Filimonas effusa: one gene and its partner. The protein of the gene in region 1 interacts with the protein of each later gene in a pairwise test. Links are inferred from orthologs where the notes say so. Each region holds a gene or a part of one and is shown in the gene's direction. Other genes may lie near its edges.

Region 1 (16,003 bases):
CTTCCGGCAAACGTTGGCAGGAAACAGCTGGTTAAAACAACTACCCCCCTAAAAAAATCAAAGCGAGATCCAAAAGGATTCGCTTTGATTAGGTTATAGGAATGGAACGAAAATGGAGCCTTAATAACAAGCCTTAGCTTAATACCGGCGCTTTTTTATCAGCAGGTGCGGCTTGCGCTGCAGGAGCTGCCTTCTCGCCTCCTTCATAAGCAGTGATGTAAATTTTCTTTAATTCACTGATAAGAGGATAACGGGGGTTCGCACCAGTACATTGGTCATCAAAAGCCTGTTCCGACATAGAATCAAGTGTCGCATAGAAGCTTGCTTCAGGAACACCGAATTCTTTGATTGACTTAGGAATACCCACTTTAGCTTTAAGCTCTTCGATAGCTGCGATCAGTCTTTCAACTTTTTCAGCTTCATCTTTACCGCCCAGTTTCAGGTGATCGGCAATTTGAGCATATCTCCAGCGTGCATTAGGATATTTATACTGAGGGAAAGCTGCCTGTTTGCGTGGGTTTTCCACAGCATTGAAGCGAACTACCTCTGAAATAAGCATACCATTTGCTACACCGTGAGGTACACCATGCTTAGCTCCTAATTTGTGAGCCAGGGAGTGACAAATACCCAGGAAAGCATTGGCGAAAGCCATACCAGCGATGCTGGATGCATGTGCCATTTTTTCCCTTGCCTTCACGTTAGTGCGGCCTTCGCTGTAAGCCAGCGGCAGGTATTTGAAGATCAGCCTGATAGCTTCCAGACACAAACCATTGGTAAACTCAGAAGCAAGAACAGATACATAAGCTTCCAGGGCGTGCGTTAATGCGTCGATACCAGATGCTGAAGTTAAACCCTTAGGCATATTCATCATCAGTTCCGCATCAACGATGGCCATATCAGGAGTTAACTCGTAATCAGCCAAAGGATACTTGATATCTGTTTTTTCGTCGGTGATAACCGCGAAAGGTGTTACTTCCGAACCGGTACCTGCAGAGGTAGGAATAGCTACGAAGTCGGCTTTCAATCCCATTGTTGGGAAAGGATACACTCTTTTACGGATATCCATGAAGCGCATAGCAAGATCTTCGAACCTTTCTTCAGGATGTTCATACAATACCCACATGATTTTAGCTGCATCCATCGGAGAGCCGCCACCAAGGGCAATGATTGTATCCGGTTGAAATCTTGCCATCTCCGCAGCACCTTTACGTGCCGCAGCCAAAGTTGGATCAGGATCTACATCGAAGTAAACAGTATAAGCAATACCCAGCTCGTCCAGTATCTTGGTTACATGGTCTGTAAAGCCCATACCAAACAGCACCTTATCGGTAACGATAAACACTTTCTTCTTACCCAGTTGCTTCAGCTCACGCAATGCTACCGGTAAACAACCATATTTAAAGTATACTTTCTCAGGTACTCTGAACCAGAGCATATTTTCTCTTCTGCTGGCCACGCTCTTGATGTTTAATAAATGTTTCACACCTACGTTTTCAGAAACGGAGTTACCGCCCCAGCTACCACAACCCAGTGTTAAAGAAGGAGATAACTTGAAGTTGAAGATATCACCTATCGCTCCCTGGGAAGAAGGCATGTTGATAATGGTACGACCGGTCTTCATTGCTGCACCAAACTTGTCAATCCTGTCCTGAGAAATGGCAGTATCGGTGTACAGCACGGATGTATGACCAAAGCCGCCCAGTTTTACCAGCCTGGTAGCTTTTTCCAGCGCCTCATCAAAATTCTTGGCTTTATACATAGCCAGAACTGTTGACAGCTTTTCGTGAGAGAATGGCTCGTCGAGTTCTACTGAAGTCACCTCGCCAATCAACACTTTTGTTTCTTCAGGTACAGTAATACCTGCAAGCGCTGCAATTTTGTAAGCGGACTGACCTACGATGTTGGCGTTAAGCACACCGTTGATCAGTAACAGGGCACCCACTTTGCTTACTTCATTCTTCTTCAGAATGTAAGCTCCCCTGTTTAAAAATTCCTGTTTTACTTCTTCATAAACTTTCTCTACTACAATCACACTTTGTTCAGAAGCGCAGATCATACCGTTGTCGAAAGTTTTGGAAAGTAATACCGAGTTCACTGCCATTTTCAGGTGAGCAGTTTCGTCGATGATGGCTGGCGTATTACCCGCGCCTACCCCAATGGCAGGTTTACCGGAAGAGTACGCAGCTTTCACCATACCAGGCCCACCTGTGGCCAGGATCAGGTCAGCTGATGCCATCAACAGTTGAGAGGCTTCTACGGAAGGCTCTTCTATCCAGCCGATGATGTCCTTCGGCGCTCCTGCTTTCACAGCAGCATCCAGTACAATCTTGGCAGCAGCGATAGTAGCGTTCTTCGCACGTGGGTGCGGAGAAAAGATAATACCATTCCGTGTTTTTAAAGCGATCAGGGCTTTAAAGATAGCTGTTGAAGTCGGGTTGGTAGTAGGTACAACCGCTGCGATAACACCAATGGGTTCCGCAATCTTCGTAATACCAAACGCCTCATCAGATTCAATAACACCACATGTCTTCTCATTTTTGTACTGATTGTAAATGTACTCCGATGCGAAGTGGTTTTTGATCACTTTATCTTCCACTACACCCATGCCGGTTTCCTCTACGGCAAGTTTAGCGAGGTGTATGCGGGCATTGTTTGCAGCAATAGCCGACTGACGAAAGATCTCATCTACTTGTTCCTGAGTAAATGTAGAGTACGCAACCTGCGCTTCTCTGACCTTCTCGATTTTTTTGCTTAATTTATCTGAGTTTGTTTCCATAACAAAAAAGTTATTGGTATCTGCGACTACATACTTTCATGGAAGGTCCTGGTGATCACCTCTAATTGGTGTGCACGTGACAATCTTACAAAGTTCACCGCGTAACCAGATACACGAATAGTTAACTGAGGATAGTTTTCAGGATGTTCGTAAGCATCGATCAAAGTCTCCCTGTTCAACACGTTCACGTTAAGGTGATGAGCGCCTTGTTTAAAGTAGCCGGTTAAGGTATTTACCAGATTCACCACTTGCTCTGCTTTTGTATCACCCAGCGATTTGGGGATCATAGAGAAAGTATTGGAGACACCGTCCTGAGCGTCGTTATAATCCAGTTTACATACTGAGTTCAATGAAGCGATAGCGCCACTGCAATCACGTCCGTGCATTGGGTTTGCACCAGGAGCGAATGGTTCACCTGCTTTACGTCCGTCAGGTGTAGCACCTGTGTTGGAACCATACATTACGTTAGAGGTAATGGTCAACAGGGATAAAGTAGGAGTTGAATTTTTGTAAGTGGCGTGTTTGCGTAATTCACCGATGAAGAATTTAGTGATTTCTTTAGCGATGTTATCTACACGGTCGTCATCGTTACCATATTGAGGATAAGCACCTTCAATGTTGAAGTCTACAGTCAAACCAATATCGTTACGAACTGGAGTTACTTTAGCATATTTGATGGCAGACAGTGAGTCGGCAATGATAGAGATACCGGCAGCACCATAGGCAATGTCAATATGAGGATCAGTATCCACGAATGCCATTTGCGCTCTTTCGTAGTAGTATTTATCGTGCATGTAGTGGATGATGAACATGGCTTTCGCATAAACACGGGCCAGTTCACTCAGTGTTAATTTAAACACTTCCAGTACTTTGTCATAATCCAAAGGACCATCAGCAATAGCAGGAATATTGTTGATCAGTTTAACACCGTCATGCTCTTCCCTGCCTTGGTTTAAAGCTACCAGTAACGCCTTAGGCAGGTTGGCCCTTGCACCAAAGTGTTGGATAGATTTACCGATGGGCTGATAAGATACGCAACAGGCAATACCATAGTCGTCAGATCCACGTGTACCGCGCATCAGATCGTCATTTTCGTATTGGATGGAAGAGGTATCTACGGATACTTGCGCACAGAATTTTTTGAAATTCTTAGGCAGTTTGTCAGACCATAAAACGGTAAGGTTTGGCTCAGGAGAAGCACCTAAGTTGTACAGGGTCTGAAGGAAACGGAAAGAGGTTTTGGTTACTTTGGTACGGCCATCATGGAAAGTACCACCAATGCTCTCAGTTACCCATGTAGGATCACCACCGAAGATCTCGTCATAAGAACCAGGACGTAAGTGACGAACCAGGCGCAGCTTCATTACAAACTGGTCGATCATTTCCTGGGCTTCAGCTTCAGTGATTACACCAGCCTGAAGATCCCTTTCAATGAAAATGTCAAGGAAAGAAGAAACGTTACCAAGTGACATCGCAGCACCATCTTGCTCTTTAACAGCAGCAAGGTAAGCGAAGTACACCCACTGAACAGCTTCAGCAGCAGTTTGAGCAGGACGGGAAACATCGCAGCCATATTCTTTGGCCATAATAACGATGTCTTTTAACGCAGCGATCTGGGCGTTTACTTCTTCACGCAAACGAACTTTGTGCTCGGTCATTTCACCACCAATAGCAGCAAAGTCAGCTTTTTTGGCTTTGATCAGGCGATCAACACCATATAAAGCCAGCCTCCTGAAATCACCAATGATACGGCCACGCGCATAGTTGTCAGGCAAACCAGTCAACAGGTGTTTGGAACGGAAACTGCGCACTTCAGGATCATAAGCGCTGAATACACCTTCATTGTGGTTTTTGGCATAATTGAAAATATCAATTACCCTGTCAGCCACTTTAAGGCCACGCTCTGCAGCAGCAGATTCTACCAGTTTAATACCACCGAAAGGTTTGATACCCCTTTTCAGCAGTTGGTCGGTTTGTAAACCAACGATCACTTCATCCTCCTGCTTGATGTAACCAGGGCGGAAAGCGGTTATATTGGAAATTGTTTCAGTATCAACAGCAAGCACACCGTTATTGGCCCTCTCCTGCAACAACACTCTTTTTACTTCTTCCCATACTCGGGTAGTTTTCTCTGTTGGTGCAGCTAAAAAAGATTCGTCTCCTGTGTACGGGGTAACGTTGTTAATCACAAAGTCGTACACATTGATCGCAGAATTCCATTCACCGGATTTGAAAGGAACTATCATAGCATCTGTTTCCATAATTGTTATGTATTAAGATTACGAGACAAATGTAGCCCTGATATGGCTTACCTCATATGACAATTATCATGAAGGCCGGGCTTGGGGGATAATCGAGATCATTGAAAAAGATGATTTCCATTACTTTATTTCTTCAAAGTCTTTACAGTGTTGACTTACCCTACCCGTTCACCCGGAAATAGCTCCAGCCGCCGCCCACAAAACCGGTGCCATTATATTTTTGTGAACATAACTCAAATGAGGGGATACAACATACCCTCCGGTCTACCCACCGCTTCAGCACCAAAAACATACTCTAAAAACAATACTTTTGATCCCACCCAAAATCCCCGCAAAACACGCCGCCATTTATAGGATCACCGGAACACACAAACCATCTGCATCATACTACGCTTTATATAGCTGCTTATAAGCCGCCCACAAGCCGCCTGTATCCCACATCACACCAAATAACCTCCCAATTCCACTGCAAAAGCCACTCCTTATCCCTCCCGTCTATTATTCTACCATTCCACTATTCTATTCATGACGTAAGTCATAATTGGAACGGAATACCCGGCGTAATTTTGACCGAAATCCCTGTAAATGAAGCTCAAAGTTTGGCTCACACTGATTGTCTTGTTCTTTATCTACTCCTCTTTTGTCTATATCTACAGTGGGTCGGAAAAACAACCTGTCAGCCCCTCAGCCACCGTCATCGCAGGATGGCAGATCTGGCAGCAGAAAAATTGCCACACCTGTCACCAGCTATATGGCCTCGGCGGCTATATGGGCCCCGATCTTACCAATATCGCCTCAGACGCCAATAAAGGAACTGATGCCTACCTCAAAACCTTTATGAAGTACGGCACAGCCAATATGCCCAACCTGCACCTTACAGAAACCGAAATGGATGCACTCGTATCCTTTCTGCGTTGGGTCGATAAAAGCGGTAAAAGCCAGGTAGCAAAAGAATCAGTACACTGGACAGGAACTTATATTTTCTAGAACTTTTTATGATGGATTTACAACGGTTATTTACCCGGTTTGCATTAGTAATGCTGCTGGTGGCCATTTTAGCAGGAGTGATTGCTTCGTTAGGCTACTTATTCCCCGCAGGCTTTAATTCTATTCTACCTTTCCATGAACTGCGCCCCGTACACGCGTCCGCCGCATTGTTCTGGATCATTACAGGAGCCGCTTGCTGCGTTGGTTATTTCAGCGGCCGGCAAAGCAAACCCTTTATGGCTCTATGGATGATTACCATCGTGGTCATCTTCATCAACTACTGCTTTCATAACTACGGAGGCCGCGAATACTGGGAATTCCCGGCATGGCTCAACATCCCCCTGCTCGCAGCATGGCTCCTGTTCATGGCAGCATCTCTTAAACGCATCCCCAAAGACGCTCCGGTATATTTCTGGATGTGGACATCAGGCATCCTGTTCTTCCTCATCACCTTCCTCGAACAAAACCTTTGGCATATTCCCTGGTTCAGGGAATCCTTCCTGAGAGAAGTAACAGTACAGTGGAAAGCCAATGGCTCTATGGTAGGCGCCTGGAATCAAATGATCAACGGCTTATCCGTTTTCCTGCTGGTAGCCATCAGCGGTAACCCGGCTGTCGCCCAAACGAAAAAAGCTTGGTTCCTGTTCTTCCTTGGCCTGTTCAACCTCATGTTCAACTGGGGACACCACGTCTACAACGTCCCCAACAACAACTGGATGCGCGGAGTGGCCTATGCCGTAAGCATGACTGAATGGGTGATCATCCTCCTCATCATCCGCAACTTCAGAAATACATTGTCCGAAGCAAAGAAATTCTGCCACCTGGTAGTCTACCGCTTCATTGGCGCTGCCGAACTTTGGGTCTTTGCCAACCTGTTGCTGGCGCTGCTCATGAGTATCCCCGCAATCAACCGCTACACACACGGCACGCATATTACTGTAGCACACGCTATGGGTACCACCATAGGCATCAACACCATGCTGCTGCTCGCAGCCCTCGGTTATATCATCGATGTCGACACGCTTTCCGATCGCGTCCGTAAATGGCTCTTAACCGCCATAAGGATCAACACCATCAGCCTCGCGGTATTCTGGGTGGCTCTGATCCTGGCAGGCTTGGTGAAAGGCTTCCTTTCAGTTGACCATCCCGAAAACAACTTCGCCGATGTTATGGCAGCAGTACGCCCCTACCTCGAAGTCTTTACAGCAGCAGGCTTCGGAGTAATGATCGCATTGGGCATTATCTGCGTCATTTATCTGAAACATTCTAACCGCAACAGGCAGATTAACTAAATTTGCACCATGTTCCGGCACATTGGTAAGAAAAGGAATTTCATTCATAACATCAGGTTAGCGATCCTGTTATGCTTAACGGCAGGAATGGTGAACGCTGCCGGGTTTATTGCCTTCTCCGTACTAACAACGAATGTAACAGGACACGCAGCCCTGCTGGCAGTTAACTTGTCCGAGGGCTATTATCAGGCCGCACGAACAGTAGCACTATGGCTTTTGCTGTTTCTCTCCGGCGCATTCCTGTCAAGCCTTTATATAGGCATGGTAGGAAGAGATAAACCCTACGCATACACCTTACCATTGATCATTGAGATCTCTATCTTGATTACCGTTGGCAGCCTGGGTCATTTTTACGATGGATCCAGCGCCGCCACAGGCTTATTTGCAGGAAGCCTACTGTTTGCCATGGGCCTGCAGAACGCCCTCGTAACAATGATCTCAGGCTCGGTTGTACGAACAACCCACCTCACCGGTATGTTCACCGACCTGGGTATCGACCTCTCCGCAGCCATCCTCAATCGAAAACAATGGAGTAAAGAAAACAAACGCCGCCTGCTGTTGAGGATCCTTATCATCACCTGCTTCTTGTCCGGTGGCATCATCGGCGGCTACCTCTTTCAGATCCTGCATTACAAAACATTTTTCCTCCCCGCCGCCATCCTCGTCTTTACCATCTTTTACGACTACTTCCGCATGAAATACCTGAAAGCCAAATCTTACTACCTGCACAAAAACTCAAACTAAAAGCTGCTGCAAAATAACCCCAACACTTCCTGCCACCCTACATCATCCGTCCCATCATCACTCCACCATCCACTACGCCTAAGTCCCCCCGCCATCCAACATTTACTATCAATCATCCGGCATCCCCTGCTCCTTTATCATCCCATTCTTAACACCAAAATAATATCCCCTCCCGCCCAAACGCTCATATTATCCGCATCTTGCCGTTTGATCTTAAATTGAACACATGAAAAGAAGGGATTTCTTCAGAGCTACATCACTGACAGCCGTAGGAAGTACATTGATTCCGGGAGGCAGTTCGTTATTTGCAGCCGGCAAACAAGCCGGGAATACAGCAAAGAACATCATATTCATGGTAAGTGATGGCATGAGTACAGGCACGCTTAATATGGCAAGCCTCCTGCTCCGGCAGAAAGAAGGAAGACAAAGTAATTGGTTGAAATTATATGAGCAGAACCTGGTCAGCAGGGCTTTAATGGATACCGCATCTGCCAGCTCACTCGTTACCGATTCTGCTGCCGCCAGTTCGGCATGGGGAGGCGGTGTAAGAGTCAAAAACGGCGCCCTTAACGTCTCCGCCGATGGCACAGAACATACGCCCATCCTTCAGAAGTTCAAAGCTGCCGGGAAAGCAGTAGGCTGCGTTACCAGTGTACCCATCACACACGCAACACCCGCTGGCTTCAGCATCACCAGCAAAAGCCGCGGCGACCAGTCCGAAATAGCATTATTATACCTGCCGCTGAAATTCGATGTCATGCTCGGCGGCGGCCAGCAGTATTTCGACGGCGCCAAAAGAAAAGATCATAAAGACGTCTATAGCCAGTTCATACAGCAGGGATATACCGTTGTCAAAACACGACAGGAACTTATACAGGCTGCAGGCACCCAAAAACCGCTCATCGGCGCATTCGCCGACGATGGTTTACCCTACGCCTTAGATAGGATCCAGGATAGCACACTGCAGGCCGGAACGCCTACCCTGGCAGAACTTACACGCGAAGCCATCGCCAAACTCAAACAAAATAAAAACGGCTTCGTATTACAGGTAGAAGGCGGTAAAGTCGACTGGGCAGCGCACGCCAACGACGCCGCAGCGCTGCTCTACGACCAGATCGCCTTCGACGATGCCATTAAAGTAGCCATCGACTTTGCAGAAGCCTCGGAAGATACGCTGGTGATCATCACTACAGATCATGGCAACTCCAACCCAGGCCTGTTTTACGACGACAAAGCCAACGCAGGGTTCGACACCATGCAGCACGTGAAATACACCAACGAATGGGTGCTATCAGGCATCACAAGAAACTTCTCCGCCGCACAGGTCATAGAACGATTGGAAGCAGCACAGGGTATCGCAATAACGAAAGATGAAGCAGCCTCCATCCTCAGCCATTACACAAATCTTAACGAAGAAGGATTATACAATCCCTATAAACTGCCTTATCACGAACTGGCGCAGATCCAGAAAAACTACACTTGCATCAGCTGGGCAGGCAACAACCACTCGGCAGACTACGTAGAACTTGCCGCATTCGGCCCCGGCAGAGAACTGCTGCCGCCGTTCGTAAAGAATACCGACCTGCACAACCTCATGCTCAACGCAACAGGTGTAATGCCTACGGCTGCCCATGCCCTCCCGAAGCGCCATAGATCTGCCCCGTAGCATAGCTGGCATCACTGGCCGCAAGTTGTACATATATGGAAGCCAGCTCAGCAGGCTGACCAGGACGTCCCATGGGTGTTTCTTCTCCAAACTTCTTCAGCTTCTCCATGGTAGCGCCACCACTTACTTGTAAGGGTGTCCATATCGGACCAGGCGCAACACCATTTACCCGTATGCCCTTGGAAGCAAGCTGCTGGGCAAGTGACTTCACATAATTGGTGGTGGCAGCCTTGGTTTGCGCATAATCGTATAGCTCACCAGAAGGGTTGTATGCCTGAACACTCGAAGTGGCAATGATAGCAGAACCAGGTTTCAAATAAGGTAATGCAGCTTTAATAGTCCAGAAAGGCGCGTAAATATTCGTCTTCATAGTAGCATCAAAATCTTCACTCGACAAATCCATTATCGATGCCCTGGTTTGCTGCCTCGCAGCATTGTTCACCAGTATATCTAATCCGCCAAGCTGTTTTACAGCCTCCTCAACCAGCCGGCAGCAAAAAGATTCTTCCCTTAAATCACCCGGTATAGCCACAGCTTTGCGGCCGGCAGCCTTGATAAGCGCAATCACTTCCTGCGCATCAGCCTCTTCAGCCGGCAAATAGTTGATAGCCACATCAGCCCCTTCACGCGCATAGGCTATCGCCGCCGCACGCCCCATACCCGAATCTCCACCGGTGATCAACGCCTTTCTGCCCAATAGCCTGTTCGATCCCTTATAACTCTTCTCTCCATGATCCGGCTTAGGATCCATCTTACCCGCCAGCCCGGGCCACGGCTGCTGCTGCTCCTTGAAAGGAGGTTTGGGGTATTTACGCAACGGATCCTCTAACCCCGGAGCAGTGCTAAACTTCACCTCACCCGGCGCTGCCATAGCCTGCGACACTATTAAGGAAGCCAAACCAACTCCAATACCGCCAAGCACCTGCCTGCGGCTGCACAATTTTTCCTCGTTCATACTTTTATTTTAACGTTGATACTTTAGTTACACCGCGCTTGTAGCGCCCCGGTAACGGCTAAAATATCATACCGCCGCGTAACAACCCGGCAACCAACACGTCACCCCCATCGGGAACGATTTTATTCTTTATAAATAAAACCACGGCCATGACAGCAACAACGAAAGCCACCGCCGCAAAGGCACTCCTTTCCAGTCTGCCATGTCTATGCTTATTTTTTACATCAGCCGCACAGCAGATAACCTGTCACAATACCAGAAGAAGATCCTCGAAAAAGCAAAAGACGAACTTAGAACCGTCTTTCATAAAAAGGAAAAACAATAATGAAGCGATGAGATCAAAAAACATGGCTAGCACAATTGTTGCTGGCAGGTAACAGCCTGCTGCTCTACTTCGTTGAAAACAATCGGAACCAGCCATAATTCCTCCCGATAACGGGATAAAATCCTATACCCGGTTTTCACGATAACGTACCGTTAGGTAAATTAGCAAAGCACAGTATTTAAGAAATGGCGAAAATATGCTCAGGAACAAAACACAAGTATTGATAACCCTTATGATCGGTACCTCTATGGCCGCCATAGACAGCAGTATCGTCAACGTATCCCTGCCGGTTATCCAAAAACAATTCAACGTAGAAGTAGACGACGTCTCACTGGTGGTCACCTCTTACATGATCACCTTTCTTTTATTCATCCCCCTCACTGCCTGGTTGAAAAACCGCTTCGGCTACTACCGCCTGTACATGGGAAGTATCATCCTGTTCACTATCGGGTCACTGCTATGCAGCCTCTCACCAGGCCTGCCGCTCTTGGTGGCATCCCGCATCGTACAGGCAATAGGAGGTGGCGCCATTACACCAACCTCCCTCGGCATCTTGTCCGAAAATTATCCGCCCGAAGAACGCGGCAGTGCTATTGGATGGTGGGGCATAGGTAACGTCATGGGGCCCGCCTTGGGACCTACACTGGGAGGCGTATTAACCCAATACCTTGGCTGGGAATCCATCTTCTACGTAAACGTCCCCATCGGATTCATTGCTATTATCCTCAATAGCCGCTACCTGGGCTTCCTCAGGAAACAACCCGTCGTCGATTCCCCGCTCGATGTCAAAGGATATCTCCTGTTTGCAAGCTCTATTCTCGCACTGCAATGTACACTTACCACAGCAGGCTCCAGGTACGGCTTCACATCATGGCAGTTCGCCGGGGGCATCATCCTCACATTGGTGTTCTTCTGGCTATTTATCCGTTCCTCCAAACGCAAAAATGCACTACTCGACCTGTCGGTATTCCGGAATGTAGGCTTCAACAGGGCCTTCATCATCGTAGCCATCCGCTCCCTCGCACTGTTTGGCGGCATGTTCTTCCTGCCCTTCCTGTTACAGGGATTATTGGGTTATACCGAAATCCAAAGCGCACTCCTGCTGCTTCCTAATGCCCTCGTAATGCTTGTTACAAGGCCACTGGCCGGCAAACTGGCCGACAAGGGAATGATCAGGAATATTTCCCTGGTAGGTATATGCCTGCTATCCGCCTCTTTCTTCCTGTTTGCACGCATCGATGCCGGCGCCGCTATCTGGTTCATCGTTCTGGCAATGGTGATACGCGGACTGGGCCTCAGCTTCCTGATAGCGCCTGTCTCTACCGCAATGCTCAACGCAGTCGATAAATCCCAGACAGCAACAGCCACCTCGCTGAACAGCCTCATGCTGCAGCTTGGCGGATCAGTAGGCATCGCAATAAGCGGCTCCATCCATAGCTATATCTACGACCATTATACCGCAAAAGAATACCCCCAGGCGCTGGCAGAACATTTTGCTTTGCAGGACGGGTTCATATTTACTGCCGTACTTATCCTCGCAGCCCTCATCCCCGCAATGAAACTTCCTCAGAAAATATACCGCGATCTGCCCGACAAAGAAGCGCTTGGATAAAATAAGAAGGCGTTCCCGCGGAACGCCTTCCATTAAGCGCCATCTCGGAGCAGGTGTTACATAGATCACCATCTCAACATCAATAGAGATCCCAGAACAACTTCGTTGTAACCAGGTCTCCACCAATGGCTGTAGAGCCATTCTTATAATTGGCAGTGTTCAGTGTTTGTTCTTGCGCCGGATAGGTATAACGCACCGGGAAATCGGATACAGCACGGTTGGGAGCAGGCAGCACAGGATAATCAAGCCGCCGCACCTCCGTCCACGCATCATACCCCCTGTTATACAAAGCAATCCATTTCTGGAAACCGATCTTTTCTCTGTAAGTACCATGCTGATTGGCATAACTGCCTTTCCCGGCAAGATAAGAACTGGCCTGCGACGCAGTACCACCCCAATATAGAATAGAAGCGGTAACACCGGCATTATAATGCGATACTGCCGTACCTCCTACTTGTATACCGCGGGCAGCCGCCTCCGCCAGTATAAACTCAACCTCCATATTGTCTATCAATACCGACTCGAAAGCAGGCTGCTGTATCGCATCTGCAGGCTTGGAATATGTACCCCATTTATTGGTCGGATTTCCTCCTATAACACCCCCCGAATAACCACCCGCAGCATCTCTTGTAAAAAATAACGGAATACGCGGATCGTCATACGCCAACAGACTATCGGCAAAGGTCTGGCCTATCACAAAATCATGCCTGCCGCTTTGAATAAGCTCCACCCACACAGGATTAGTATTTGGCGGCGCTTTCTCATATTGAAAAACAGCATTATCCGATGAAGACAAAATAGCTTCCGGAGCCGCAGCTGCTATCACCTCGGCAGCTTTGGCCGGATCACTGTCAGCTATAATAATCCCCATCCGCAGCTTCAGCGAATTGGCAAATGCTTTCCACTGAACAATATCACTGCCATAAAGCAGATCGCTCGAGGAAAAAGCAGCCTCACCCTCATCCAATGCCGCAATAGAGGTATCAAGACGGGTCAGCAGATCATAATATGTGGTCTTGGCATCATCATAAACAGGTAAAGGATATTTGTCTATATCAAGTGCCTGCTTATAAGGTATATCGCCAAATGTATTCACCAGCACAGACCACGCATACACCTGCAGGATATCTGCCATCGCCAGCTGATTGCGCCTTTGCCCCGCAGTGGTAAACTGCGGATCCTGCAACGGTATGGCTTTCTTGGCCTCCGCAAGACTATTTAGCACATCTCGGTACAGGCTATTCCAGAACGACTGCGGTATATTCCTTCCGGCCAGGTTGTAACGGCTTTCATCCTGGTAAGTGGTCTCAGCCCAATGCTGCACATTCAACCTGAAAATATTATAGTTCACACTGGGAGAGGTTAAAATATCTGTCAGGTTTTTCTCGGCATTCGAAAACAAAGCCGACGGCGGCACCGCTGTCGGCTTCTTCGTTTGCTCATTAAGCTCGTCTATATTTTTTGTACAGGACGACAGCATTCCCAATAACACTATGATGATTATATTCTTTTTCATACAATTTCAATTTTAGAACCTGAATTTTAAATTAGCACCCACTGCCCTTACCATAGGATAAGCCCCTACCTGGTAACCTTGCAGGTTACCCGAACTCACCCCTTCTTCAGGATCGGCATAAGGAAGATTCTTATGAATAAGCCACAGATTCCGGCCAAAGAGAGAAATATCCAGCCCTTTAAATGGCTTCATCTTCGACACCACACTTTCAGGCAAAGAATAAGTAAGCGTAAGATCTCTCAGCTTAACATAGCTGGCATCATACACAAATGCAGCCGCAGGATTCACAACGTAACCCAGCGTACCATAACCATTGGCAGTACTGATATCAGCTCTTACGGTATTGGGCGTTCCCGCATCAGTGATACCCGGATTAATGATCCCCCCGCTTTTACTGTCATTGGTAACATCATTCCTGATAGGAACACCTAACTCATTAACACCAGCCGTTTCAGGATACAAACCCGTAGCCAGGCCGTAATACATGTCAAGTGAAAATACATCCCCCCCCTTTCGAACATCTATCAAAAAGCTTAGTGAAAGATTCTTGTACTTGAAGGTATTGGTGATACCCGCCAGCCAGTCAGGAGCAATATTGCCTATAACATCATTGGTGTTGCCAGACTTAACATAGTAACCATCAGCATTTACCAGCTTTTGCCCGTTCTTGTAAACAAACCCCTCTCCTCTGATCGTTCCATAAGGCTCATTAAGCGCTGCATTGATAGTAACACCAGCATTGTAAGAACCAATCTGGAAGTTCTGGATCCCATCACCCAAAGCAGCAACCTTGCTCGTATTTTTCGTCCAGTTGAGGTTCAGGCTCCAGGAAAAATCGCGCGACTTAACAGGTGTGCCATACAACGACAACTCCCATCCATGATTATCCACCTCCCCTACATTGATATATTTACCATCGAACCCGGTTGCTCTCGATACCGGGGCAGGCACAATCTGGTTAGTGGTTTTGGAATTGTAATAAGTTACATCAAACCCTAAACGGCTGTTAAAGAACGACATCTCAACACCGGTTTCAAAAGCCTTTGTCTTCTCTGGTTTAAGTGTGGGATTATTCTTAAGCACCAGCTCCGGGATCAGCGCACTTATCGAGTTGTTATTGCCCGGGGCCGCAAGCCCCTCGCCATTGAAACTGGGTATGATAGCATAATAGTCGATCAACACATGAGGATCAGGACTATTACCCACCTGCGCATAGTTGGTCCTGAATTTACCATACGACAACCAGGGCGCATTAGCGATAAGCTTCGAGAATACGAAACCCGCAGAGCCAGAGTAATAAAAATAAGTATTATCGTTTTTCGGTAAGGTCGAAGACTTGTCCATCCTTCCCGATGCATCAAGGAACAGATAATCCCTGTAGCCTAACGTAGCAGTAGCAAAATAACCATCAACGCCCACCGTACTTTGTATTTCAGGCGGCGCAACCATAGGATTCCTGGTATTCGTTAACGCATAAATATCCGGGACAGACAAGCCCCCATTGGTAGAAGCGAAAGTAGAATTGATCTTCGTTCTGCGTATGTTCGAACCAACAGTAGCCTTTAAGTTCATATCCGGGCTAAGATCCCTGTTCACATTAATAAGCAGGTCGTAATTATACTCCCTGAAAGAACGCAGGAATTTGGAATAATAAGGCACCTCCAGGCTCGTTACGGCTACCCGCTCCTCCTGCATCTCATCATAGGAATCAAGGCTTACCCGGCCCATTACATCAAGCCAGGGTGTTATTTTATAAGTAAGATGCGCATTACCGAAATACCTGGAACGCCCATCCGTTTCAAAATTTCTGTAACGAACCCAGTAAGGGTTATTCCAATAAGCCGGGACCACCCCTCCAATAGGATCCGA
Region 2 (16,928 bases), on another replicon or contig:
TTGCCTGTGCGGTAGGGGTAACCACAAGATCATTGATACAAACATGCGGTGGGAGGGTGGCGCAGTAATAGGTAATAGCTGCAATATCCTGTGCAACAAGTTGCTGATAGCCGGTATACACATTATCTGCCTGTTCCTGGTTACCTTTAAAACGTACTACGGAGAATTCAGTATCTGCTGCTCCCGGATGAATAGCAGTGACCTTAATACGGTGAGGAAGCAGGTCTATACGCTGGGCTTTGCTAATGGCGTCTACAGCGTGTTTGGTGGCGCAGTAAACATTACCATTGGGATATACTTCCTTGCCGGCAATAGAACCGATATTAATGATATGACCCGCTTTGCGTTCTATCATATAAGGAACGATAGCCTTCGATACATATAGCAACCCCTTTACATTGGTATCGATCATAATGTCCCAGTCGTCGAGAGAGGCATTGTCGAAACTGTCCCTTCCCAGGGCAAGGCCGGCGTTATTTACCAATACATCTATCTGTTGCCATTCTTCGGGTAACGCCTGCAGTTGCTCAATAACATCTTCACGGTTCTGAACATCGAAACAAAGCGCCAGAACCTTAACATCATACGTTCGGGTTAAGGTTTCTGTAAGTTCCTGCAACCTTTCTTTCCTGCGGCCTGTGATGATGCAGTTCCATCCGTTAGAGGCAAATGTGGTAGCTATAGCTTTTCCAAATCCTGATGTAGCGCCGGTTACGAGTATTGTTTTCATTTCTGTGATGTTGCAAACTATCTGATGAGAACGATGGTTCCTTTCTTTTCTACCAGTTCGTCTTTATAATTTACTGCCTGTGTTACAAATACGTAGGTACCGCTGCCTTGTTTACTGCCTTCGTAGGTACCGTCCCATCCTCGTCCTATTTCACTGGTATTGAATAATAATTGTCCCCACCTGTTATAGATACGGAAGAAATCCAGTCTTTTCATGCCTACCAGTATAGGTCTGAGTATATCGTTTTTGCCATCGGCATTAGGTGTAAACGCCGTAGGAACAAAGATATCGGGTTGTGTGGAAAATACGACCACTTTAATGTCGTCGTCGCCATAACACCCTTCCGGCGTAAATGCACGTACGGTATATACCAGCGAATCGATGCCTTCACCCAAACTTACTACCGGGTTGGCAAGCGTCCTGTTATTGATACCTATGTCGGGGGTCCACCTGTAAGTAGTGCCGCCCGTAGCATTTAACTGAAGAGGTTGTCCCGATACTATGGCTGTATCATTACCGGCAAAAGCTTTTACCTGCGGAATCACGGTAACAAGGATAGAATCGCTAACCGGTTTTGGACAGCCCAATGTATCGGTAACAGAAATAACATAGGTAGTAGTGCGTTGCGGACCGGCCAGCGGATGAAGTGTATTGGTATACAACATCGATGCTGCCGGCGACCATGTATGTTTGGCTGCAACGGTGGCGGCATGCAGCTGTACTGTTTGTGCAAAACAGAGAGTAGTATCCTGTGAAGCAACAACGGTCGGATAAGGAACTACTTTTACCCTTATAGCACCATTGGCCGTGCAATTACCAAGACGGGCCAGTACATTATAGGTAATATCGTTTAACGGTGCAGCCGTCGGGTATTTGATATTGGCATTGTTTAAACCTGCTGCCGGCGACCATACAAAATTCAAACCATGGCTCTCCGGACGCAGGTTGATACTATCGGTCCGGCAGATGGTTGTATCAGGCCTTAATTGAACGGAAATGGCCTGCAGCACGTTCACCTTAACAGAATCTGAATTAATACAACCATTGTCATTCACATTCACCACATAAGTAGTAGTGTCTTTCGGGAACACATAAGGCGTTGCTGAGCTGGCATTGCGTATATAAGGACCCGGTGTCCAGGCAAAAGTAGCATTGGCGCTGCTGGTAGCTTTAAGATACAAGGTATCGATACTGCAGATCAGTGTATCCCGGAATGGTAAACTTATCAGTGGTTTATCCAGCACCGAATAAGTTTTGGTAACAGTATCGATACACCCCTTGCTATTGGTTGCTATCAGGCTTATGCTGATGTTGGATAACGGCGAACCATACTTGTACTGCGGATTCTTAAGTCTTGAAGTATCGGCAAGTGTTGCAGGATCACCAAAATTCCATCGCCAGCTGTCTACAACGCCATAGGAGGTTGTAGTAGCATCCCCGAACGTGTAAGGATTCTGGAAGCAGCTGCCGTTGATATTGAAATCGGCTGCAAAGCCGGGAAATACGCGAACTCTGGTGGTGGTGGAATCAGTACAACCTCCTGTTGCAGTCACCTTCAGCTTTACCGTAAATACTCCTGTGTCTTTATAAGTATAGGTTGGCGTGGGCGCATGAGAAGTATCCAGTGGATTACCTGTGCCAAAATCCCACAGATAGGAGGCTATATTGCTGTTGGTAGACTGATTAAAGAAGGTGTTGGTATAACTGTCGCAGGAAATGTACTCAGGGTCCAGTACCGCCGCCGCGAGACTACAGTTGGCAACGGTGATATGGATCTCTTTCCGGGTGGCGCCAATTTTTACGCCGTTCCTGTACTCTTCTACTTCTACTGCCACAACATAATCGCCCGTTTGAGAAGGGGCCTTGCCCGAAATAATACCGGTAGTAGGGTTAATACCTACGGCTGCCCCCAGCGGCGAAAGGCCCGAAAAGCCGCCATTATACGGAACGCTGCCATAAGGCGGACCTGATGGGGGATTGGGCTTTGCCTGGTTATTACCCTGGCCGCCGCCAATGATCCCTTCGGTAAAACGATATACCAGTGAGTCGCCGTCAATATCTGTGGCGCTGAAATCAAATGTAAAAGGGGAATTATAACAAATAACCGCCGTATCGCGCTGTGCGAAAACTGGGCTGTTGTTGTTGTAATAACCTTGTCCGTTCACAGTACCGGGAATGGTGTTCGTATAGCTAACCCCAACAGCGCTGGAATTGCTGACGTTTACAATGCCTGCTATACGGCAACAGCGTTGTACGGTGAGCGTATACCCGTTTGTATTATTGGGAAGGGTAACGGTGGTAGTAAATTTGTCGATACGGTAACAGATGGTTGGTACCGGGTTGATACAAGGACTGAAACTAAGCTTGGTATCAATGCTGGTAGCGGTTCTGGTTACGGTTAGTGTTTGAAGCAGGCTGTTATTATCAAGATTATAAATGCCGAGAAAAACCTCCTGGTCTATCTGTTGTTGGGTAGAGTTGCAATCGAGGTATTGATTGATTGTGATGCTATAGTTGGAGGTGTTACTGGCAGCTCCCGGACCCAGGTACTCATATGAGATCCAGCCTCCTTTAAGGTGGTTTGCCATTAAAGGAGTTGCTGCAAAGGATAATACGAGTACCAGGATTAATATTTTCATCACTCACGACGGTTCAAGGCTTCCAGAAAATGTAGCAAATGACTGTTCACTGCCGCTGTTGCTTCCCACATTCCCATATGCCCCACATTTTCCAGTATATGAATATACGAACAATTTGGCAGGCTCACCTGCTGCAGTACATCATTTAATGGAGCGGCAACATCATCGGTTCCTATGATAAACAAAACAGGTGTTTTGCTGCCTGAAAGAACTGCTGTTCTGTCTGGACGCTCCATCATTGCTTTATAATACTGCTGTAATGGTAAATCGGCAAATGCCGCGCTTTGTTCTATCAGCTCGTTTACCTGCTCCGGGTGGCTGCTTTTGAATGCAGCAGCGAAAAGATTGGGAATGGTAGTACGAAGGAAAGAAGGACCGCCATATTGCTCTATCATTTCAATGCCCCGCTGACGGTTTTGTTTCTTTTCAGGAGAGTCGGCGAAGGCCGAAGAATGAACCAGCCCAAAGCCGGTGAGTTTATCGGGAAACAATGCTGCAAAAGCCAGGGTAATATAACCTCCCATGCTGTGGCCGAACAGCACGGCTTTTTCAAGTTGTTCGTGTTGTAACAACGCATCGATAACACGGGCAAATTCTTCAATGCCGGGAGTACCCGGTAAAGCCTGTGAATTGCCGGAGCCGGGGAAATCTGGAGTAATGACAAGATAATCGGGTTCCAGGTAAGCTATCTGCCTGTTCCAGATGGTGCTGTCTTCACCAAAACCATGTAAAAAAATAACCGGGGTACCCTTTCCTGTTTTCCGATAAGAGATAAGGGTGTCATTATAGTTAAAGGAATATAACATACTTATTCATCCGCCGCCAGCTGAAAACACCGGTAGGCCATTAGTAATACAATGGGGACCAGTGCAATGTTCAGGTGCTGGGGCAAAAATAGCCAGCCCAGCAAAAGCGCTATCTGCAGGAAACCGGCAAAGCGGAAATACTTACGTACCCGTGGCGATCTTTTCCAGATGAAAAATGCGGCGATGAAATGGGTAGGAAGCGCCCACAACAGATTATAGTTGCTGCTGCATACTACATGATCGGTTCCAAACCACATGAATAACAACAGGAAACCAGCTACACCGGTAGTATATAGCAGCAGCGAATCAATCAGGCGGGTGATAAATCTGGCTGTTCTGTTTTTTAACTGCGACAGCAATAGTATAACGAAGCTGAATAGGCTGAAAACAAGTAAGGGGATCCATTTATTCTGCGGGCTTACCGGCGGCACGGCTTGTACAAGCGGCAGGGTTTCGCTTACGATAGGTTTATTGCCCGGAAGCACGGATGTATTTAATCCTTTTTCAAGATAATCCGGCAGGAACATACTTTGCTGAACAGTTACCGTATCATCGAGTTTGCTGCCCAGCAAAATATCTATTCCCAGTTTGCTCCAGGGCTGCCCTCCTTTGTCGAGATAGGTATGCAGCATATTACGGAAGCTGGTGCGTGGCGGCGTAAGTGAGGTGGTAATGGTTAAGCCGCTGTTCTGCTGCTCAACCATGTCGCGCACCCTGCTGGTACAGTTATCAAAAAGGAAATCGTACTTGTAATATTTGTTATCGTCCTGCAGGTTTACCTGCAGCGCTTTGTACATACGGTTTTTAGCTTCGCAACTGATGTCCAGCACCTGCTCCGAAACACTTCGCTGCTCGTATTGGTAAAATCGTATAAACTCAGAATAACGCTCTGCCGACAAAAAGTAATTGAGCTTACCGCGAACGAATTTGGCATAGAAATCAGGATCGCTGAAATCAAAAGTACCATAGTTGAAAACTACATCGCTGAAGGTCGCGCTGTCTATCACCCGCATGGCGGTATGGCCAAAGGTTGAATACAATTCTTCGCCCGGAGCGCAGGTAAGAACGCTGATCCTCAGGTGACAGCTGTCGCTGCTTTGTGAGCGCGACCAGAAGCTGGTGCAGAGTAACAGCAACAGCAGCCATAGGCGATTGTATCTTCTTCTTTGCATATTATAATACTTCTACCTGGTTACGCAGGAGGTCTTCAAATACATCTCTTTTACGAATAAGATGAGGCGCGCCATTCTTAACAAGCACTTCTGCCGGTTTAAAACGTGAGTTGAACTGGCTGCTCATTTCAAATCCATAGGCGCCGGCATTATAAAATACCAGCAGATCACCTTCTCTTACTTCGTTTAGTTTCCTGTTCCAGGCAAAAGTGTCGGTTTCGCAGATATTACCCACTACCGCATATTCTTTCAGCGGTCCGCTAGGATTACTGATATTTTCAATGCGGTGATAGGCATCGTAGAACATGGGACGGATCAAATGGTTAAAGCCGCTGTCTACACTAACAAAACTGGCAGCGGAAGTCTCTTTTATCACATTTACCTGGGTAACGAAATAACCACACTCGCTCACCATAAATTTACCCGGTTCAAACCATACCTGTAATGGTTTGCCTCCGGGATTAGGGTGATTATCGAACGCTGCCTTCACCTTTTCAGCCAGTAGATCAATGTCTGTTCCAACATCCCCTTCTTTGTAGGGTACTTTAAAACCACCGCCCAGATCTATGAACTCCAGTTCTTTAAAATGGGGAATGATGCTGAACAACACTTCTATACCCTTCACAAAAACATCTACATCTTTGATCTCACTGCCTGTATGTATATGAAGATCGCTTATGTGAAGATTATGCTGTTCCACTACCTGAAGAATTTGATCTATCTGGTCTATGGGAATGCCAAACTTGCTTTTTTCGTGGCCTGTAGAGATCTTGAGGTTGCCACCCGCCATAATATTAGGACGGAGACGAATACCTACAGGATAGCTATGACCGAATTTCTTACCAAACTTTTCAAGATTGGAAAGGCTGTCGATATTAATATTAACGCCCAGCGCTTTTGCTTCTTCAATTTCACTGAACGCAATACCGTTTGATGTATAGAGTACCCTTTCAGGTAAGAAACCTGCATACAGGGCCAGTTTTACTTCGTTGATGGAGCTGCAGTCAACATTGGCGCCCAGCTGTTTTACATGCTTAAGGATGTTGATGTTGGTCAATGCCTTACAGGCGTAAAAGAAAACAGTATTGCTGTTCCGGAAAGCGGAGCTTAGCTTACGGTACTGGTTTTCAATTGTTTCGGCGTGATATACATAAACCGGCGTGCCGTATTGCGTGGCAATGGCCGTAAGTTGTTCTTTGCTTAATGCTTCTGACATGTTCTGTTGTTATTGAGGCCGTTCTTCTTCATCCTGCAGATCATCGGGATCCTGGTCCTCCGGCGTATCATTGCCGGCATCAGCAGCAGGAGAGTGGTCCTCTTCTTGATTGGGGAGGGAATCGTCGTTATCGGTCGGGGTTTCTTCTTCCGGAAGCTCATCGCTGTCGGCTTCTTCTTCGCCGGCATTGGTGTGTCCCGCAGCTTCCTCGCCGTCTGTGGTTTCGTCGTTGGGGGCGCCTGCAGCGTCTTCAATGCCTGCATCGTCACCAGCGATACTTTCACTGTCTTCCTCGTGCGCTACGAGGTCGCCATTACTGTCTACCGCCAGCAAGGCATCTATTTCATCTTCCGAGGCGGGTAACTCGTCGGCGGCAAAAGCGGCTGTTTCTTCAGAGCCTTCTTCAGCGGCAATAAGATCGCTCATAATAGTAGGTGCAACCATTTGTTCGGCCAGTACCTCTTTTATTTTGGGAAGATCGGCGGCGGAGTTGATGCCGAAATAGTCCATAAACAGTTTGGAGGTGGAGTAGATCAATGGCTTGCCGGGTAACTCTTCGTTACGGCCGGTAATGATGATCAGCTCTTTTTCCAACAGTTTCTGAATGCTGTAATCGCTGTTCACACCGCGGATAGATTCTATTTCTCCCTTGGTGATGGGCTGTTTATAAGCAATAATGGCGAGGGTTTCGAGAGCGGCATTCGAAAGCCGCTTCAGAAACTTATCGCCATTTAGCTGTGCTACGGTCTTATGAAAATCTTTTTTCGTGAGAAACTGCCATCCGCCGCCACTTTCCCTTACTTCAAAAGGGTAAAATTCGGCCTGGTACTTTTCCCGGATACCTTCTATGGAGCTTTCAACCTGGTCAAGGGTAATACGTTGCTCCATGAAGCCAAAAGCATTATTTATCAGCTCTACTATCTCAAGGCTGGTCAAAGGCTTTTCACTGGCAAAGATCAACACTTCGATATGCGGAATGATTTCTGATAGTTCCATAGCCCCAATAATACTAATTTTTACACTGATGTCTAGCCTAAGGCTGCAGCACCACTTACGATTTCCGTTAATTCTGTGGTAATTGCGGCCTGACGGGCACGGTTGTAAGAAATTTTCAGTGACTTCAGCAGTTCATTCGCATTTTCGCTTGCTTTATCCATGGCGGTCATACGTGCACCATGTTCGCTGGCGTGGGCATCCAGAACTGCTTTGTAAAGCTGGATATTGAGGATTTTTGGCATGAGCTCGGCAATGAGCGTCTCCTTTTCCGGTTCAAAGATGAAATCCACCTTTTTAGCGCCTTCCTTAACGGGTTGTTTGGGAATAGGCAGGAAACGTTCTGTATTGAAGAGCTGCGTAGCAGCATTCTTGAATTCACTGTACACAATATCGATAGCGTCGAACTCATTATTCTGGAAGGCATTCATGGCTGCTTTGGCAGCTGCCTCTACGTTGCTGAAAGTAAGCTGCAGAAAAATGTCTTTAAAGGTGGCATCAGTTTTAAAACCGGCTCTGCTCATGGTTTCCCAGCCTTTTTTCCCAATGTTCCATATGGTTACATTGCCTTTGGCATACTGAGCGGCATATTTTTCCTGGATAGTGGCTTTCGCTGCTTTAACAACGTTGGTGTTGTAAGCGCCTGCCAGTCCGCGGTCGCTGGTAATAACAATCAACAGCACCTTTTCAACAGGCCTGTTCTCTGCCAGGTTCAGTTCCAGGGTTCCGTCTTCCACGCTGCTAACAATATTACTCAGCATTTCCTGCAGCTTCTGGGCATAAGGCCTCATTTGCAGAATGGCATCCTGTGCACGGCGCAATTTGGCGGCGCTCACCATTTTCATGGCTTTTGTGATTTGCTGAGAGCTTTGAACAGACTTAATGCGGTTACGAACCTCTTTTAACTGACCAGGCATAATGTATAATTATTATGTTGAGCCAGGTTCCGGGCTGCCGGAATCCAAGCCTTTAAATTGGACGCAAAAGTAGCAGAATTGAAGTAAATTTCTCTTCTTGACCGCGTTTATTTATTGCGGGAAAGAACACCCGTTAAATTTTTTGTTCCTTTAAAAAGCCAGACCTAAATGATTACCTTTGGTCCCCGCCGCCGTTTACAACCTGCCAATTTGGCTAAAACAGTGGGGTTGCATTGTTTTTGAGACACATGCATATCGAAAAAAAATCATCATGAAGCCGGAGTTAACGATCCCGGCATAAAACGACCATAATTCTATGCTAGGTTTTTTAAGCAAGTTACTGGGTGGTAATAAATCCGAAAAAGACATCAAGGTGATAGAGCCTGTGGTGGCACAGGTTAACCAATACTTTCAGCAGTATCAAAGCCTGTCAAATGATGAGCTTCGGGGTAAAACCGTGGAGTTCCGGCAGCGCATCCAGGAGCATGTTGCTTCAATAGATGCCGAAATTGCCGCAAAAAAACAGGAAGCTGACATATTGCCTGCCCAGGATGTTCAGGGTAAAGACGCCATTTATACAGAAGTAGATAAACTTAAAAAGGATAGGGATAAAAAACTCGAAGAAGCCCTGGAGCAGATCCTGCCCGAAGCCTTCGCTGTCATTAAAGAAACCGCCCGCCGTTTTAAAGAAAATACGGATGTCGTAGCTACTGCAACCCAGCTCGACCGCGATCTCAGCGTTAAAAAAGAATATGTTTCCATCAACGGCAACGAATCTGTCTTCAAAAATACCTGGAATGCCGCCGGAACTCAGGTGGTATGGAACATGGTTCATTATGATGTTCAGCTCATAGGTGGTGTCGTATTACACCAGGGTAAAATTGCCGAAATGGCTACCGGTGAAGGTAAAACACTGGTATCTACCTTACCAGCCTACCTCAACGCATTGGCCGGCGAAGGTATTCACATCGTAACCGTGAACGACTACCTTGCCCGTCGCGACAGTGAATGGAATGGCCCTATCTTCGAATGGCTGGGACTTACAGTTGATTGTATCGATAAACACCAGCCCAATACCGCTTCCCGCAGAAACGCCTACCTGGCGGATATCACTTACGGTACCAACAATGAATTCGGCTTCGACTATCTCCGCGATAACATGGTGCATACTCCCGAAGAAATGGTGCAGCGTAAACACCACTACGCCATGGTCGATGAGGTCGATAGCGTATTGATTGACGACGCCCGTACACCACTTATTATCTCCGGTCCTGTTGGGCATAGCGATAACACGCAGCAGTTCTTCGATCTTAAGCCAAGGATCGAGCGCGTGGTAGAAGTACAACGCCGTGCCGTTAACCAGTTCCTGAACGAAGCCAGGAAAAAACTGGCCGAAGGTGATGATGATCCCAAAAGCGGTGGCCTCGCATTGTTCCGCGCTTTCCGCGGTTTACCAAAGAACAGCGCTACCATTAAATATCTCAGCGAACCGGGTATCCGCGTGAAACTGCAGAAAGCAGAAAACTACTACCTGGCCGATCAGCAGCGTGAAATGCCTAAGGCGGATGCAGAATTGTATTTCTATATCGATGAGAAGAACAATTCAGTGGAACTTACCGACAAAGGTATCCAGCTGATCACAGGTGCAGGTGAAGATCCTAACTTCTTCATCATCCCGGATATCGCCGTAGCACTTGCCGAAACAGAAAACGGTAACTTCTCCGCTGAAGAAAAATTACAACGTAAAGAAACTTTACTGAACGAATACTCTGTTAAGGTAGATCGTATTCACACTGTACAGCAATTACTGAAAGCCTATACGCTTTTCGATAAGGATGTGGAGTATGTGGTACTCGACGGACAGGTGAAAATTGTAGATGAGCAAACAGGCCGTATCATGGAAGGCCGCCGTTACAGCGACGGTTTACACCAGGCTATTGAAGCAAAGGAAAATGTGAAGATCGAAGCTGCTACACAAACCTACGCTACCGTTACCCTGCAGAACTACTTCAGAATGTATCATAAGCTCGCTGGTATGACCGGTACCGCCGAAACAGAAGCAGCTGAGTTATGGGACATCTACAAACTCGACGTGGTAAGAGTACCAACCAACATTCCTGCCGTACGTATCGATGAGCAGGACCTGGTATTCAAAACCAAACGTGAGAAATATAAAGCGGTTATCGAAAAGATCATGGAGCTGCGCGATGCCGGCCGCCCTATCCTGGTAGGTACCACTTCCGTTGAAGTGAGTGAATTACTGAGCAGGATGTTAAGACAAAACCAGATCCCTCACAACGTATTGAACGCCAAGCAGCATGCCCGTGAAGCACAGGTTGTTGCCGAAGCAGGTTTACCGGGTAATATCACCATCGCCACCAACATGGCCGGTCGTGGTACCGATATCAAACTCGGACCCGGTGTAAAAGAAGCAGGTGGTCTGGCTATCCTGGGTACCGAACGCCACGAAAGCCGTCGCGTCGACAGGCAGTTACGTGGTCGTGCCGGTCGTCAGGGCGATCCGGGTTCTTCCCAGTTCTTTGTTTCCCTGGAAGATGATCTGATGCGTATGTTCGGCAGCGAACGTATCGCCAAGGTGATGGACTTTGCCGGTTATAAAGAAGGTGAAGTGATCCAGCACAGCATGATCACCAAGAGCATTGAACGTGCCCAGAAAAAAGTGGAAGAAAACAACTTCGGTATCCGTAAGCGTTTGCTGGAGTATGACGACGTAATGAACAAACAGCGTACTGTTATTTATACCAAGCGTAACCACGCGTTGTTTGGTGAAAGGCTGGCGCTGGACCTTGATAATGCTTTCTATGACGTGGCAGAGGGATTGGCAAACACGTTCAAGGAAAGCGGCGACTTCGATGGTCTGAAACTGGAACTGATCGTTAACTATGGCCTGGATACAACCCTTACTGCCGAAGACTTTGGCAGGTTGTCTGTTGCAGATCTGGCTAACCGTTTATATGATGAAGCTTCGGCAAACTATCAGCGTAAACGCAGTGATCTGGCAGAGCAGGCGCTGCCGGTGTTCCAGAATATCCGTCAGACACAGGGAAGCCATGTAGAGAATGTGGTAGTGCCTTTTACCGATGGAAGGCGCATGATCCAGACCCTGGCTCACCTGGATAAAACCTTACAGAACAATGGTCTCGAGCTGGCGAATTCACTGGAACGTACCGTTACCTTAGGCTTTATCGACGATGCCTGGAAAGAGCACCTGCGTGCGATGGACGATCTGAAACAGAGCGTTCAAACGGCACACTACGAACAAAAAGATCCGCTGGTTATTTATAAGCAGAACGCCTACATGCTGTTCCGCCAAATGGATAGCAGTGTTAACAAGGATATTGTAAACTTCCTGAGCCATGCCGGTATTCCGGTAGAGCAAAACCAGGATGGTGGCGTTCCTCCCCGGCAAATAAGGGAAGGACGTGAGCAGCGGACCGACATGAGCCGTATGCGTGCCAATAAGGAAGAGATAGATGCAGCAGGAAGTGATTATGCCGCTAATGAAAATGACTACTTCGATCCTTCAGAAGCCCCCAGACAGGAACCGGTTAAAGTAGGTCCTAAAATTGGCCGTAACGATCCTTGCCCTTGTGGTAGCGGTAAAAAATACAAACAATGTCATGGACGTGACCTTTAGTTAAATAAAGGTCTCATCAATATACGCTCCGGGTAAGTTTCGTTAAGAAGCTTACCCGGTTTTGTTTTGTTGACTATTACATTTATCCAAACAGGTTATTGGTAAAGTCGAACTTGATACGCGTCTGGAAGTTAGCGATGGTTTTAAAGATCTCTTTCAGCGTTAACTCGTCAATTTTTGTGAGGCTGTTCAGCAACACATAGTTGTCAGGCTCTTTTTTCTCCTTTAGTATTTGAGTGGCCTGTTTTTCAAGACGCATACCCATCAGGAAATAGTAGCCCTGCATGAGCTGAATAAAATCATCTTCCGTGAAAACGCCTTTGCTCTTTAATGCCTTGAGCCTGTCACCTGTATTCACTTCAAAGATGCGGTGTTTGAGCGCATACACCCTTACCAGGTCTACTATAGGTGTCATTGCCTTTTTTATATCGAACACCTCGTGTTTACCGCGTTTGAAAGTGCGGATATTCTTAAAGAAGGTAAGTGGCGGCTGATATTGTAATGCATTTTTAGCCATATGGAAAAACAACTTTTCCAATGGTTGCTGCAATTCTTTATCAAGAAACTCCCGTAGTTCATCCATGATAGTAGGATCGCCATAGATATAACGGCAGTCGAAGAAAGTTGAGAATTTGATCACCGTTTCAGGAACCGGCTCCATCATCCAGCTGTCGTAATTTCTTTTCCAATGTGAAAGTGAATGCGTCCAGTTGGGATTCTGTGCCATAAAACCTCCCGTGCAGTAGCTAAAGCCAATTGCATTGAGGCGGTCCGATACCATCTGGGCGAAGTTCAGGAAATACTCCCTTACCTCTTCGCGATGGTCATTGGCTTTGTCTTCGTAGATGATAGCATTATCCTGGTCTGTTTTCAGCGTTTGTTCTTTACGACCTTCGCTGCCCAGTACCATAAATACAAACTTGGCAGGTGGCTCTCCTACTATTGCTATTACATTCTGGATAACCTTTAACGCAATGGTATCGGAGATGGACGTAATGATCTGGTTAACGATAGCCGCAGATACATCGCTGTTCAGCAGTTGCGCTACCACGGCAGGCATTTGTTCCCATTTCCTTTTCAGTTCTTCTTCTGAATGGGTTTGCCGTACCGATTGTATAAACACCAGTGGCGACTCGGCCTGTTCGCCAAGCAATTTATTTCGGCTGATGGAGCCGGTATATTTGCCATCCTTTTCAATGAGCAGGTACCTTGTTTTGGTACGGAACATCATTAATATGGCTTCATAAACATGTGTATTGGAAGGAATGGATACAATGGGGTTGTCCATGATATCCTTGACAGGTATGCTTGTATCGCCCCTGGCGGCCACCACTTTGTCGCGCAGGGTGATATCAGTAACATAACCTATGATCTTCTTTTGGGCGTTGGTAACAAAAATACAGCTGATCTTGTGGCTTGCCATTGCTATGGCTGCTTCGTAAGCCGGTGTGTTTTCATCGCAGCTGGTTATTTCACGCTGCTCGATACCCTCTATGGTCTTTGTATATAATTCATTCATGCGAGATAAGCGATTAAGGCAGATACTCCTCCACCTATTAATATGGCAACCAATCCCCAGCCTGCGCGGGAAGCAGCGGCAGTGGCTTTTGCCAGTATCGCCTGCTGTTGTACAATTTTTTGTTCCGTGAAATCGCCGCGTTTAACGAGTTCAAAGAAACAAGCTGCAGTAGCATTTACATCCGCCAATGCATTATGTTGGTTTTCAAGCGCTTTATTAAAAAGAATCGTATAGAGCTCACCCAATCTCAGGTGTTTTACTTCCGGACTCCTGGAAAGATAAGTGGTGGCCTGCATAGTACAGAACTTGGGTAATACACTCAGAATATTGGCAATACCTGAACGGTAAAATTCGGCACTGGCAACATGAAAGTCCAGTTCCATAAAATGACCGATTACCATAGGATTGTATTTCGCCAGGTCGGCTGCCAGTTTGTTCATTACCGTAACACGGGGCAAACCGTTTTCCATTCTGAATGTATCGCTGATCCCATGTACCTGGAATGCAGATTCTGTTGTCGTGAAATCGTTATTATTGATAAAATGGTTTTCTTCCTTTATTTTTTGTCCGCTTTTCGAATAAATGATCCAGGCTACCTGAACTGCATGGGGCCAGTTGCCCTCTGTTGAATAAGGTTTGTCCCATTTCCGGGGCAGGCCAGACGCCTCTGTATCTATGAAAAGCAAATAATCGTTCACGGCAACATTTTACTCAACAAACCTACGTATTTTTCACCGTAACTGGTTAAATAGTAACGTAGATCTATACCTTATGCATATGAAAATATACCTGTTCCTGCCCATATTCCTGTTTTTCTGCTTCAGCGCCGAAGCACAACGTACCGATACCTCCCTGCAGGCCCGCAATGCAAAGCAGGATAGCCTGCTTATGTGGCAATCGCAGCAACTGCAGCAAATGGAAGCGCTGCGGGCAGCGGATTCCATCCGGCGGATGTCCCTCGAGCAGCAGCTCAACAGCCTGAAGGCTACCGATAATTACAAAAAGGACGAACTGGTAAAAGAGCTCACGGAGCTGCGCAAAAGAGACGCGCTGCAAAAAGAAACCCAGCGGCAAAAGATCGACTCACTGCGCCGGTTTGTGAAGGGAGTGCCAGTCATTTTCTTCCAGGATACCCTGCTTACCATTTATGACAGACATGGCAGCTTCTCGCCACGTGAAAGAGCGGTAGCACTGCTTGAGCGTCTGGAGAAATTAAGTCGTGATCATTTCTTTCATCCCGATTCGCTGAAGATCATTCCATCCGGGGCAACCGCCGACCTGGCCTATAATGAAATGATCCTGCTGGGTATCTCCGATAATGATGCGTTGTGGATGCAGATGCCGGCAACAGAACTTGCTGCTTTATATAAAGAACGGATCGCTACTGCACTTTTGAAATATAAGGAAGCTACCAGCTGGAAAACCATACTCAAAGAAACATTGCTTGCAGCATTGGTGATTGCCGTGTTGCTGCTCATCGTTAGTGTCACCGGCCGCGTGTTAAAACGGATAAAGCGCAGGATCATCGCAGAAAAAGGAAAGCGTATCAATGGCATCCGTATCCGCAATTATGCGCTTTTTGATGTGGAAAGAGAAGCTGCTTTTCTGGCCCTTGCAGCAAATGTAATACGATGGATCATCCTGTTGATCGTAGGTTATTTTGCGTTGCTGGTATTGTTTGGCATTTTTCCATGGACCGAACATTTTGCCGATAACCTGTTACGTTATTTCCTGACCCCCTTGAAACATATTGTCATCAGCATACGCGATTACCTGCCCAACCTGGTAACCATTGTGGTGATCTGCATTGTATTCAGACTGCTGCTGAAAGGTGTTCGTTTTCTCAAAACAGAAATAGAAAGCGGGGCATTACATATCAGCGGGTTTTATCCTGACTGGGCAAACCCTACTTACCAGATCATAAGAGTGCTTGTATTGGCGTTTATGACGATTGTAATTTTTCCTTATCTGCCGGGTTCCGACTCTGCTGTTTTTAAAGGTGTATCCGTTTTTGTGGGGGTCATTTTCACCTTTGGATCAGCAGGCGCCTTGGGAAATGTGGTATCAGGCGTTGTGCTTACTTATATGCGTTCGTTTAAAATCGGCGACAGAGTTCAGATAGGGGATATTACAGGCGATGTTATAGAAAAATCATTGCTGGTAACAAGATTGAGGACTATTAAAAACGAAATCATCTCCATCCCCAATTCAACAGTGATGAGCAGCCATACCATTAACTATAGCAGTGATGCGGTTGGTAAAGGGCTTATAATACATGCAACTGTTACCATAGGATATGATGTGCCGTGGCAGCAGGTGCATAAGTTACTGATAAGGGCGGCAGAGGAAACTCCGCTGATAGAGAAAACACCTCCGCCTTTTGTGTTGCAGACAGGACTTGATGATTTTTATATCCGGTACGAGATCAATGGTTATACAAAGCATCCTAATAACCAGGCACAGATCTATTCAGATCTCTATAAACGGGTACTCGATGTATTTAAAGAGGCAGATATAGAAGTGATGTCGCCACAATACTATGTCGTGCGAAACGGAAACGAAACTGATAACAGTAAATAATGTTATAGCATAACAATTCCATAGTTATGTAAAGAGAAAACTAATAGTTGTAAATAGTTGTGTAGCGTTTAATGTGACTGAGGGCTTTAACGGAAAATTGGGAAGTGAAGATTAGGATATATTCTAAAATATTTCCAAATTGTTTCATATAACCATTAACCTTTACACCCTCTCGAACCTTTAAAATGAATAAATTATCAGCAACGCTTGTGTGCCTGGTATTTGTGTGTGTGTCCTTTGGCCAGTCTGCGACAATGAAGGGCCAGCTTTTAGATAGCTTCAACCAACAAAGAATGCCCAATGCAGCCGTAGCATTGTTGCATGCAAAAGATTCGGTCATGTATGCTTTTGAGCGTACAGATGCCGGCGGTAATTTTAATTTTAAACAGGTGAATCCCGGTAAGTACGTATTACTGATTACTGCTCCCAACTATGCGGATTATGCCGATACGTTTATGCTGGCGGAAAATGCAAACCTGGATCTGAAAACAATACCGCTGTTGTTGAAAGCAAGATTGCTTGAAGATGTCGTAGTACGGCAAACAGTTGCTGCCATTAAGATCAAAGGCGATACTACAGAATTTAAAGCAGACAGTTTCCAGGTAAGAGCAAATGCAAGTGTGGAAGAGCTGCTGAAAAAACTGCCGGGTATTAAGGTGGACAAAGACGGAAAGATCTCGGTGTTTGGCGAAACAGTA

What was found.
Region 2: the proteins of ESB13_RS02930 (region 1) and secA interact in binary tests that used the Escherichia coli proteins (3 or more experiments, as listed by UniProt). The link is inferred for Filimonas effusa from one-to-one orthologs.

Annotation. Positions count from the first base shown.
Region 1 is NZ_SDHZ01000001.1:770,289-786,291, reverse strand. The notes cover bases 7,540-10,506. They hold ESB13_RS02930 (alkaline phosphatase), read left to right. Parts: upstream 7,540-8,286; coding sequence 8,287-9,726; downstream 9,727-10,506. Other genes in these bases: ESB13_RS02925 (SDR family oxidoreductase), read right to left, coding at 9,680-10,506; ESB13_RS02935 (YoaK family protein), read left to right, coding at 7,540-8,060. In the rest of the region: adhE (bifunctional acetaldehyde-CoA/alcohol dehydrogenase), read right to left, coding at 134-2,776; pflB (formate C-acetyltransferase), read right to left, coding at 2,803-5,037; ESB13_RS02945 (c-type cytochrome), read left to right, coding at 5,623-6,024; ESB13_RS02940 (cbb3-type cytochrome c oxidase subunit I), read left to right, coding at 6,033-7,316; more of ESB13_RS02935, read left to right, coding at 7,326-7,539; more of ESB13_RS02925, read right to left, coding at 10,507-10,681; ESB13_RS02915 (MDR family MFS transporter), read left to right, coding at 11,203-12,618; ESB13_RS02910 (SusD/RagB family nutrient-binding outer membrane lipoprotein), read right to left, coding at 12,698-14,134; ESB13_RS02905 (SusC/RagA family TonB-linked outer membrane protein), read right to left, coding at 14,147-16,003.
Region 2 is NZ_SDHZ01000004.1:293,863-310,790, forward strand. Bases 8,440-12,331 are described here. They hold secA (preprotein translocase subunit SecA), read left to right. Parts: upstream 8,440-8,789; coding sequence 8,790-12,131; downstream 12,132-12,331. Other genes in these bases: atpG (ATP synthase F1 subunit gamma), read right to left, coding at 8,440-8,473; ESB13_RS20965 (DUF294 nucleotidyltransferase-like domain-containing protein), read right to left, coding at 12,214-12,331. Outside these bases: ESB13_RS20925 (SDR family NAD(P)-dependent oxidoreductase), read right to left, coding at 1-730; ESB13_RS20930 (PKD domain-containing protein), read right to left, coding at 748-3,369; ESB13_RS20935 (alpha/beta fold hydrolase), read right to left, coding at 3,369-4,175; ESB13_RS20940 (Lnb N-terminal periplasmic domain-containing protein), read right to left, coding at 4,178-5,347; lysA (diaminopimelate decarboxylase), read right to left, coding at 5,349-6,563; SMC-Scp complex subunit ScpB, read right to left, coding at 6,573-7,559; more of atpG, read right to left, coding at 7,592-8,439; more of ESB13_RS20965, read right to left, coding at 12,332-13,650; ESB13_RS20970 (3'-5' exonuclease), read right to left, coding at 13,647-14,348; ESB13_RS20975 (mechanosensitive ion channel family protein), read left to right, coding at 14,428-16,230; ESB13_RS20980 (TonB-dependent receptor), read left to right, coding at 16,416-16,928. UniProt on the Escherichia coli protein: Required for protein export, interacts with the SecYEG preprotein conducting channel.